DNA from 2 places in the Streptomyces sp. 3N207 genome. Region 2 is predicted to be linked to the other one. Evidence: riboswitches for the same ligand, from Rfam matches in the RefSeq annotation. Region 2 holds a riboswitch; the other holds the start of a gene.
The links. A riboswitch is a leader RNA that binds a small molecule or an ion and turns the genes downstream of it on or off. The one in region 2 is predicted to bind cobalamin.
Positions count from the first base shown of each region.

Region 1: linked by a shared signal. The riboswitch ahead of metE (5-methyltetrahydropteroyltriglutamate--homocysteine S-methyltransferase) and the one ahead of ACTWP9_RS12185 (CbtB domain-containing protein) in region 2 are both predicted to bind cobalamin.

Region 1 covers NZ_JBQQBV010000002.1:478,762-482,935, forward strand. Annotated here, with positions in the region: gene metE (5-methyltetrahydropteroyltriglutamate--homocysteine S-methyltransferase) at 1-2,219, opposite strand, end outside; cobalamin riboswitch at 2,388-2,607, opposite strand; gene ACTWP9_RS04905 (tyrosine-protein phosphatase) at 2,867-3,676, opposite strand; gene ACTWP9_RS04910 (MFS transporter) at 3,987-4,174, shown strand, end outside.
Region 2 covers NZ_JBQQBV010000006.1:161,149-165,322, forward strand. Annotated here, with positions in the region: gene ACTWP9_RS12175 (HAD-IIA family hydrolase) at 1-448, shown strand, start outside; gene ACTWP9_RS12180 (CbtA family protein) at 497-1,348, opposite strand; gene ACTWP9_RS12185 (CbtB domain-containing protein) at 1,369-1,602, opposite strand; cobalamin riboswitch at 1,630-1,751, opposite strand; gene ACTWP9_RS12190 (glycoside hydrolase family 6 protein) at 1,942-3,012, shown strand; gene ACTWP9_RS12195 (galactose oxidase-like domain-containing protein) at 3,121-4,174, opposite strand, start outside.

The sequences.
Region 1 (4,174 bases), on a different contig from region 2:
GCCGGGATGGCCTCCAGGCCCTTGCGGAGGAGCGCCGCCATTTCCTCGGCTCCCGGGACCCGCGGTGAGTGGATGTCGTACACACCGGGGCCCGCCTCACGCGGGTAGCCGTGGCCGGCCAGTTCGTCCGCGACCTGCATATGGGAGCGGGCGGCCTCCAGGCTGATGACATCGGCGTCCAGGGCGGCTATCGCTTCGATGATGTCGCCGAACTCCGCGTAGCACATATGGGTGTGGATCTGGGTGTCCGGGCGCACACCGCTGGTGGTGAGCCGGAACGCCGCCGTCGCCCACGCCAGATAACCGGGCCGGTCGGCGGTGCGCAGCGGCAGCGTCTCGCGCAGGGCCGGCTCGTCGACCTGAATGACGGCGGTCCCCGCGGCCTCCAGCTCGCAGACCTCGTCGCGCAGCGCCAGGGCCACCTGGCGCGCCGTCTCGGACACCGGCTGGTCGTCCCGTACGAACGACCAGGCGAGCATGGTCACCGGGCCGGTGAGCATGCCCTTGACCGGGCGGGAGGTCAGCGACTGGGCGTACCGCGTCCAGCGGACCGACAACGGCCGCCGGCGCGCGACGTCGCCCGCGAGGATCGGCGGGCGCACATAGCGGGTGCCGTACGACTGGACCCAGCCGTGCCGGGTGGCGAGGTAGCCGGTGAGCTGTTCGGCGAAGTACTGCACCATGTCGTTGCGTTCGGGCTCACCGTGCACCAGCACATCGAGCCCGGCGCGCTCCTGGAAGCCGACCACCTCGCGGATCTCGGCCGCGATCCGCTCCTCGTAGGCGGCCTCGTCGATCCGGCCGGCCCGCAGGTCGGCACGGGCCGCACGCAGCTCGGCCGTCTGCGGGAACGACCCGATGGTGGTGGTCGGCAGCGGCGGCAGACCGAGCCGGGTGCGCTGCGCCGCCGTGCGCTGTGCGTACGGCAGCGCCCGCCGGGTGTCCGCGTCGGCTACGGCGGCTGAGCGGGCCCGTACGGTCTTGTCGTGCGTGAGCGGTGAGGCCGCACGGGAGGCCAGATCGGCGCGGTTGGCGGCGAGCTCGGCGCCGATCGCGCCGGTCCCCTCGGACAGCCCGCGCGCCAGCGTGACCGCCTCGGCCGCCTTCTGCCGCGCGAACGCCAGCCAGCGGGCCACCTGCGGGTCGATATGGCGCTCGGCGCGGGCGTCCAGCGGCACGTGCAGCAGCGAGCAGGAGGCCGCCACATCCACCCGCTCGGCGAGGCCCAGCAGAGTGGCGAGGGTGGCGATGGACCGCTCGTAGTCGTTGATCCACACATTGCGGCCGTCGATCACGCCCGCGACCAGCCGCTTCCCGGGCAGCCCGCCGACCGCGGCGAGCGCGTCCAGGTTGCCGGCGGCCGGGCCCGTGAAGTCCAGCGCCAGGCCCTCCACGGGTGCCTTCGCCAGCACCGGCAGCGCCTCGCCGAGCCGGTCGAAGTAGGAGGCGACCAGCAGGCGGGGCCGGTCGCTGAGCGTACCGACCGCTCGGTATGCCTGTGCTGCCGCCTCCAGCTCGGCAGGCGTACGGTCCTGCACCAGCGCGGGCTCGTCAAGCTGCACCCACTGGGCGCCCGCGGCGCGCAGGTCGGCGAGCACTTCGGCGTAGACCGGCAGCAGCCGCTCCAGCAGTGTCAGCGGCTCGAAGTCGGGGGCGACGCCCGGCGCCGGTTTGGCCAGCAGAAGGTAGGTGACGGGCCCGACGAGCACCGGCCGGGCCGCCCTCAGGCCCAGCGCGAGGGCTTCCTTCAGCTCGGCGGTCTGCTTGCTCGCGTCAGCGCGGAAGACCGTGCCCGGTCCGAGCTCGGGCACCAGGTAGTGGTAGTTGGTGTCGAACCACTTGGTCATCTCCAGCGGCGCGGCGTCCTGCGTGCCGCGGGCCATGGCGAAGTACCCGGCCAACGGGTCCGCCGCCACGGCCTCCCGGTGCCGCTCGGGGAGGGCGCCGACCATGACGGTGGTGTCCAGCATGTGGTCGTAGTACGAGAAATCTCCGGTGGGCACCTCGTGGATGCCCGCCTCCGCCAGCTGCCGCCAGTTGGCGCTGCGCAGTCCGGCGGCCGTGGAGTGCAGGGCCTCGGCGGTGACGCGGCCCTTCCAGTAGCCCTCGATCGCCTTCTTCAGTTCGCGGTTCGGCCCCTGGCGGGGATAGCCGTGCACCGTGGCACGCACCGGTGCGGGCGGGGGAGTGGTGGCCGGGTTCGCTGCTGTCGCTGTCACGCAACTCTCCTTCGCGAGATGTCTCCAGCGCTCCCGGAAGAACGGGACGAGGATGCGAAGGGGGAGACCGCACGGAAGACGGAGCCGACGCGTGGCTGGTGTCCGCCGCCTTGTGCGCTGTGCTCTCCGACCCGCCCTCGAGGTCTCCGGGAGGACCGTACGCGTGTGGACGCGTACGGGCAGCGGGCAGGTCTTCGGACTCGCGGGCGCGCCTGCCGGTCTCCCGGCGGGCACCTACTGGCCGTCGCTTCCCGGACCGTCGGTCCAGTGCGTATGACGGCGGTCGTTCCCACTCACCGCTGCGGGGCAGTCCCGGATTTGCACCGGGTTCCCTCTTACGACGCCTCCCGTCTGGCGGACGGGGCGAACCAGCTGCGCGGCCCAGCATAGCTGGGGGGCCGTCGCGGGAGGGCTGGCCCGCGATTCCCGTGCGGGGTCGCCCCCTGCTGCGCTTGGGCAGTCTGCTCCCCCAGCCTCCGGCCGGGAGGTGCCCCCAGGGCGCAGGGTGGGCAAGCGCAGCACCGGCCACCGGGCCGCACCCGAGGGGCGCCCGCTGCGGGGTGCGGGGTGCGGCCGTCGCGCGGGTGCGGCCGCTTGTGCCCACCCGTTCCGCCCGTTGCGGAACGCCTGCCCACAAGCTAGTTGGCTCAGGGTTCCAGCAGGCGGGACTGCAGCCTGGTGCGGGTGGCGGGGGAGACTTTGAGGGCCTCCGTCAAATAGGTGTCCGCGTCGCCCCAGGTCTCGTCGATGGTGGCGAAGGCCGCGTGGAGGTAGGCGGCGCGGGCGTCGAAGAGAGGGGCGAGGAGTTCCAGGACCTCGGGGGACATTCCGGCCTTGGACTTGCTGCTGCGGTAGATCTTGTAGCGCCGGTGCGGCTGGTTGGACTGGAGGTAGTCCTCCTCGATGGCGGCCCGCTCGACGCCGAGCGCCAGCAGCGTGACGGCGATCGACAGACCGGCCCGGTCCTTGCCCGCGGCGCAGTGCATCAGGGCGGGCACGCTGTCCTCGGCGAGGGCATGCAGGATGCGGCTGTGCTCGGCGGTGCGCTCGCGGATCATGGTGCGGTAGGAGTCGGTCATCCGCTGGGCGGCGAGGCCGTCCCCGAGTATCGCCCGCAGCTGGTCCAGCTCGCCGTCCCGCACCAGCCGCCAGAACTCGGCCCCGTCGGCCGGGTCGGAGAGCGGGAGATTGACGTTGCGGACGCCCGGAAGCTCGATGTCGGGGCCGTCGAGCGCCTGGTCGGTGGAGTTGCGGAAGTCGAAGACCGTGTGCAGTTCGAGCTCGCCGAGGAAGGCGGCGTCCTCCGGCGTCGCGTGTGCCAGGTGCCCGCTGCGGAAGAGCATCCCGCGCCGCACTCGGCGCCCGTCCACCGTCGGCAGACCCCCGACGTCCCGGAAATTCCGTACCCCGGTCAGCACCGTATCGGCGGACTCCACACTCACGCGCGCTCCTAGCATTTGCGACGACCGTCCGTTCGACCATAAGGCATGGATGCCTGAGGCGATCAGCCCTTGGATGCGTGCACCCGACCGTAGCCTGACGGTGACTCAGGGTGATGATGAGGCCGGGTGTGATTCACCCCGTACGCGGCGCCGATCGATGGCGATACAGCCACGCTCACCACCCCCATGCCGCAGTGGTTCGGATGTGAACAATTCCATGAGCATCGGCGGCAGAACGCCGGGCTCGCGGTAGCCTCCGCGTATCGCCCAACTCCCTTTGCACTGCCGCGTATTCGGCTCACGCCCTACATGCGAGGAGTCTGGATTGAGTCACCTGCATTGGCGTGTGCGCGCTCTTGTGGGCGCGTATGCGGTGTCCGTCTACGGCAATTTTCTCAATCTGATCGCGTTGAGCCTGTTCACCTACGAGGTCACGGGGAGCGGTCTCGGTCTGGGCCTGCTCATGGCGCTGCGGTTGTTCGCGGGTGTGCTGGCGGGGCTGGGGGCCGGGGC
Region 2 (4,174 bases):
CTCGGACGCCGACCCCGACTACGTCGTCCTCGGCGAGACCCGCACCTACAGCTTCGAGGCGCTGACCCGCGCCATCCGCCTCATCAACGACGGCGCCCGCTTCATCGCCACCAACCCCGACGAGACCGGCCCCTCGGCCGAGGGCGCGCTGCCCGCAACCGGCTCGGTCGCCGCCCTCATCACCAAGGCCACAGGGCAGCACCCCTACTTCGTCGGCAAGCCCAACCCGCTGATGATGCGCGCCGGGCTCAATGCGATCGGCGCCCACTCCGAGACCAGCGCGATGATCGGCGACCGGATGGACACCGACGTCCGGGCCGGTATGGAGGCGGGCCTGGAGACCTTCCTGGTGCTGACCGGGCTGACCAGGCCCGACGAGGTCGAGCGCTACCCGTACCGCCCTTCCCGCGTCGTCGACTCGATCGCGGACCTCGTCGACCGGGTCTGAAGCCGAGAGCTCGTCCGCTGCTGACGAGCTCTCGGCCCGCTGCCGACCTCAGGAGACCGCCGAGGCGGACGCCGGCTCGGACCGGTCCTCCCGCTCTGCGGACGGCTGCCGACGCAGTGCCGGGGCCGCGAACACGGCGCCGAGCACGGCCCACAGGACCAGGTGCCCGCCCAGTGAGAGCACCCGGAAGTCCCACAGCAGGGTGGCGGGCACCGGGACCTGGTCCGGGTTGTCCGGCAGCAGGAAGAGCGCCGCCAGGGTGGCGACGACAGCCACCGCGGCTCCCAACTGGCGTACCGGGAGGCCGTGCCCGGCCTGTCCGAGCCGCTGGTGCACCTGACGCGCCAGCACCATTCCCAGTACGCCGATGACCAGCGCGGCCACCCACAGGCCCTGCCGTTCGGCGACGGTGCCGCCGTCACCGACACCCGGCGGGTTGGCCGGGTAGCGCAGCGCCGGGAGCAGGGACAGCGCGAGGAACCCCGCACCGGCCAGGCCCATGGCGCGCTGCCAGTCGCGGCCGTCGTTCCGGGCCGCCGAGCGGTTGGGGGCACCTCCCGGCCGGAGGCTGGGGGACAAGGCGTAGGCCAGGGTGAAGAACACCCCGATCGCCAGCCCCGCCACCACGGCGGTGACCACCAGTCCGAAGTGCTGGGTGCCCCGGCTGAAGAGCTCCTCGGCCTCGGCGGCATGGCTGTGCCCACCGTGGCCCGCGTGCGTGTGTGCGGCGGCTTCCGCCGCCGAGCGTTTCTCCTCGAGCCGGATGGCCCGGTCCATCACGGGCTCGGCGAGCAGCAGCGAGAACAGTCCCGAGGCCAGCCCCGCGACCCCGCCGGCCGCGAGGCCGCGGCCGAGAAGGGACAGCAGGGGGTAGGGAGTTGGCTGTGCGGAGACGGACATGACGAGCGACCCCCGATCGGTCAGTGGCAGGGGGCGCCGAACAGATGACGGCCGTCGTGCGAGAACTCGTGCAGATAGGAGCCGGTGGCGGAGACGAGGTTGCCGTTGTCGACGAAGACGGCGTACAGCGCGATCAGTGCGACGATCGCGGCGGCGGCGACGATGAGCCAGTCGCGGGTCCTGACGGTCGCCGGGTGTGCGGCGGCGCTCTCGGGTGCGACGGTCGTGCCGACGGTGTGCGGGGACATCCGCATGCCTCCTCCTGGGGTTTCCACGCCCCATCGGTGGAGAAGCGACAGGCCAGTTCCTGACTCCCGCAGCCGTCGGGGGCGGCTGCGGACACAGTGGCGGGACCGTCCCGGAGTTGCACCGGGTTCCTGAGCTCTGTCGCCTCAATATGGAAGTGTGCCGTCCGGGAGACTCCCAGCCTGTCATGCGCACTGTCAATAAGGGCTCCGTCACACCGGGTGCGGAACCCGGCCGCGCGGCGGGGGCCCTGTGACACGATGGGGCGACGTCAAGGCCCGTCAGCGGTCCGGCAGACGGCCGGTCGCGGTCCGGTCGGCGGCCGGAGTACACCCGAGGGGGAGTGGATGTACGGCAGCGCCAGAAACGGCGCCCGATGCTCGCGTACGGCGCACACGTTGGGTGCCCGCGCCCGAGTCGTCGCGGGAAGCGCCCTGGCAGCGGCCCTGCTGCTGGCCGGCTGCTCGTCGTCGGACGGCGGTTCGGACGACGGTGAGCAGTCGGCGGATTCGACGGTTCGGCAGCGCCCCAAGTCCGTTGCCCCGTACTGGGTGAACCCCCAGGGCAGCGCCGCACGGCAGGCCCGCGCCTATGCGAAGGACGGCAGTTCCGCACGGGCCAGGCAGCTCGCGAAGATTGCCCGGCAGCCGGTGGCGGAGTGGATCGACGCGAAGGACCCCCGCGGCCACACCGCCCGCGTCACCAAGGCCGCTGCCGCCGCTGACCGCGCCGCGCTGCTCGTCCTCTACAACATCCCGCACCGCGACTGCGGGCAGTACAGCAAGGGCGGCGCGAAGGACGCGGCGGCGTACCGCAGTTGGCTGGACGGGGTCGCGGAGGGCATCGGGAACCGGACGGCCACGGTGATCGTGGAGCCGGACGCCCTGGCCCACACGGTCTCCGGCGACTGCGCCGCGCCACAGCAGCGCGAGGAGCGTTACCAGCTCCTCCACGACACCGTCACCCGGCTCGGAAAACTCCCCCGTACGAAGGTCTATCTGGACGCCGGCAACCCGGACTGGGTCCGCGATCCGGGCGGGCTGGTCGAACCGCTCAACCGGGCGGGGATCGGCGCGGCCGACGGGTTCGCGCTGAACGTCTCCAACTTCCAGACGACCACCTCGAACGTGGCGTACGGCAAGCGGTTGTCCTCGATGGTCGGCGACAAGCCGTTCGTCGTCGACACCAGCCGGAACGGCAACGGGCCGCTGCGCGGTGGCGGGCACGAGGGCTGGTGCAACCCGCCCGGGCGGGCGCTGGGCGAGGCGCCCACCACCAGGACGGGGAACAAGGCGGTGGACGCCTATCTGTGGATCAAGCGCCCCGGGGAGTCGGACGGCCAGTGCCGTGGGGGTCCTGCGCCGGGTACTTGGTGGCCGTCCTACGCGCTGGAGTTGGCCCGCAACGCCAAGGGGTAGCCCTCCCGCCCTGTGCTGGGGAGGGGCTGCCCCTGGCTGTCGGTTGCAGGCTGCGGGTGCGTTCTCGTTGCTCGCGCAGTTCCCCGCGCCCCTTCGGGGCGCGTCGCCCTACTTCGGGTTGCCCGCGGTCACCGGAGGGTGGGCCGCATCGGGGTCGACGCTCACCTTGACCCACTGGGCCTTGGAAGGGACGCCGTTCCCGTCCACGCCGAAGACCATCCACCAACCCGGCGTCACCAGTGACGGGTCGTCCGGGATGGTGGTGGTGACCGTCCCATCAGGGGACTTCTTCATCTTCAGTGCCACGGACGACTGCTCCACGTTGGTGACGTGGGTGAAGGAGCCGGGCCGTACCAGCCGGAGCTTCTTCAGCGAGGCGGCGTCCTTGCTCTTGAGGGAGATACGCGCGCCGGGCGCCAGCGTCCGAGGGCTGCTGTCGGCCTTCCGCAGCTCCGGCTGCTGCTTTCCCTTGTGGAGATACGGCGGTGTGTAGATCTCGATGCGCTGGTCGAACTGCCCCGGCTTGGTGTCGGCCTTGTCCGCGTACAGCGAGTCCGAGCCGAAGGTCATCACCCGGCCGTCGGGCAGCAGCAGTCCGCCGAAGTGGTAGTTGCGGCCGACGAGAGGGGCGGCGGCCTCCTTGAACGTGTTGCTCTTCGGGTGGTAGATCCCGGCCTTCAGCACGTTGCTGTCGCTCTTGCCGCGGTACCGGCCGGAGCCGTTGGTCGTCAGCACGGTGTCGTCCGGCAGGATCACGCTGCTGGGGTAGCGGACCTTGTCGTACAGCCTGGGGCCGTCGTGGAAGCGCGGAGTGTCGGAGTTGAGGTCCACGATGCGGGTCTTGTCCGTCGTCTTGTCGGACTCGCCGACCCCGCCGCCGCCCTCGACGATGAACTTCCGGGACTGGGTGGGCGGCAGCGGTACGGACATTGCCGTTTCCAGGATGTCCGGGTCGCTCATGCCGGGGATCTTGGTGAACCTGTTTGTCCGCAGATTCCAGATGCCGGGGACGCGGCCCTTGTCGGCGGGGCCGTAGCCGGCGGTGGTGCCGCTGTAGAAGACCCGGTTCTCACCGATCAGATGAAGCCCGGGGTAGGTGGGGAAGAAGCGCGTCCTGGGCATGTAGTGCCACTTCTTGGTCCTCGGGTTGTAGATCTCGTTC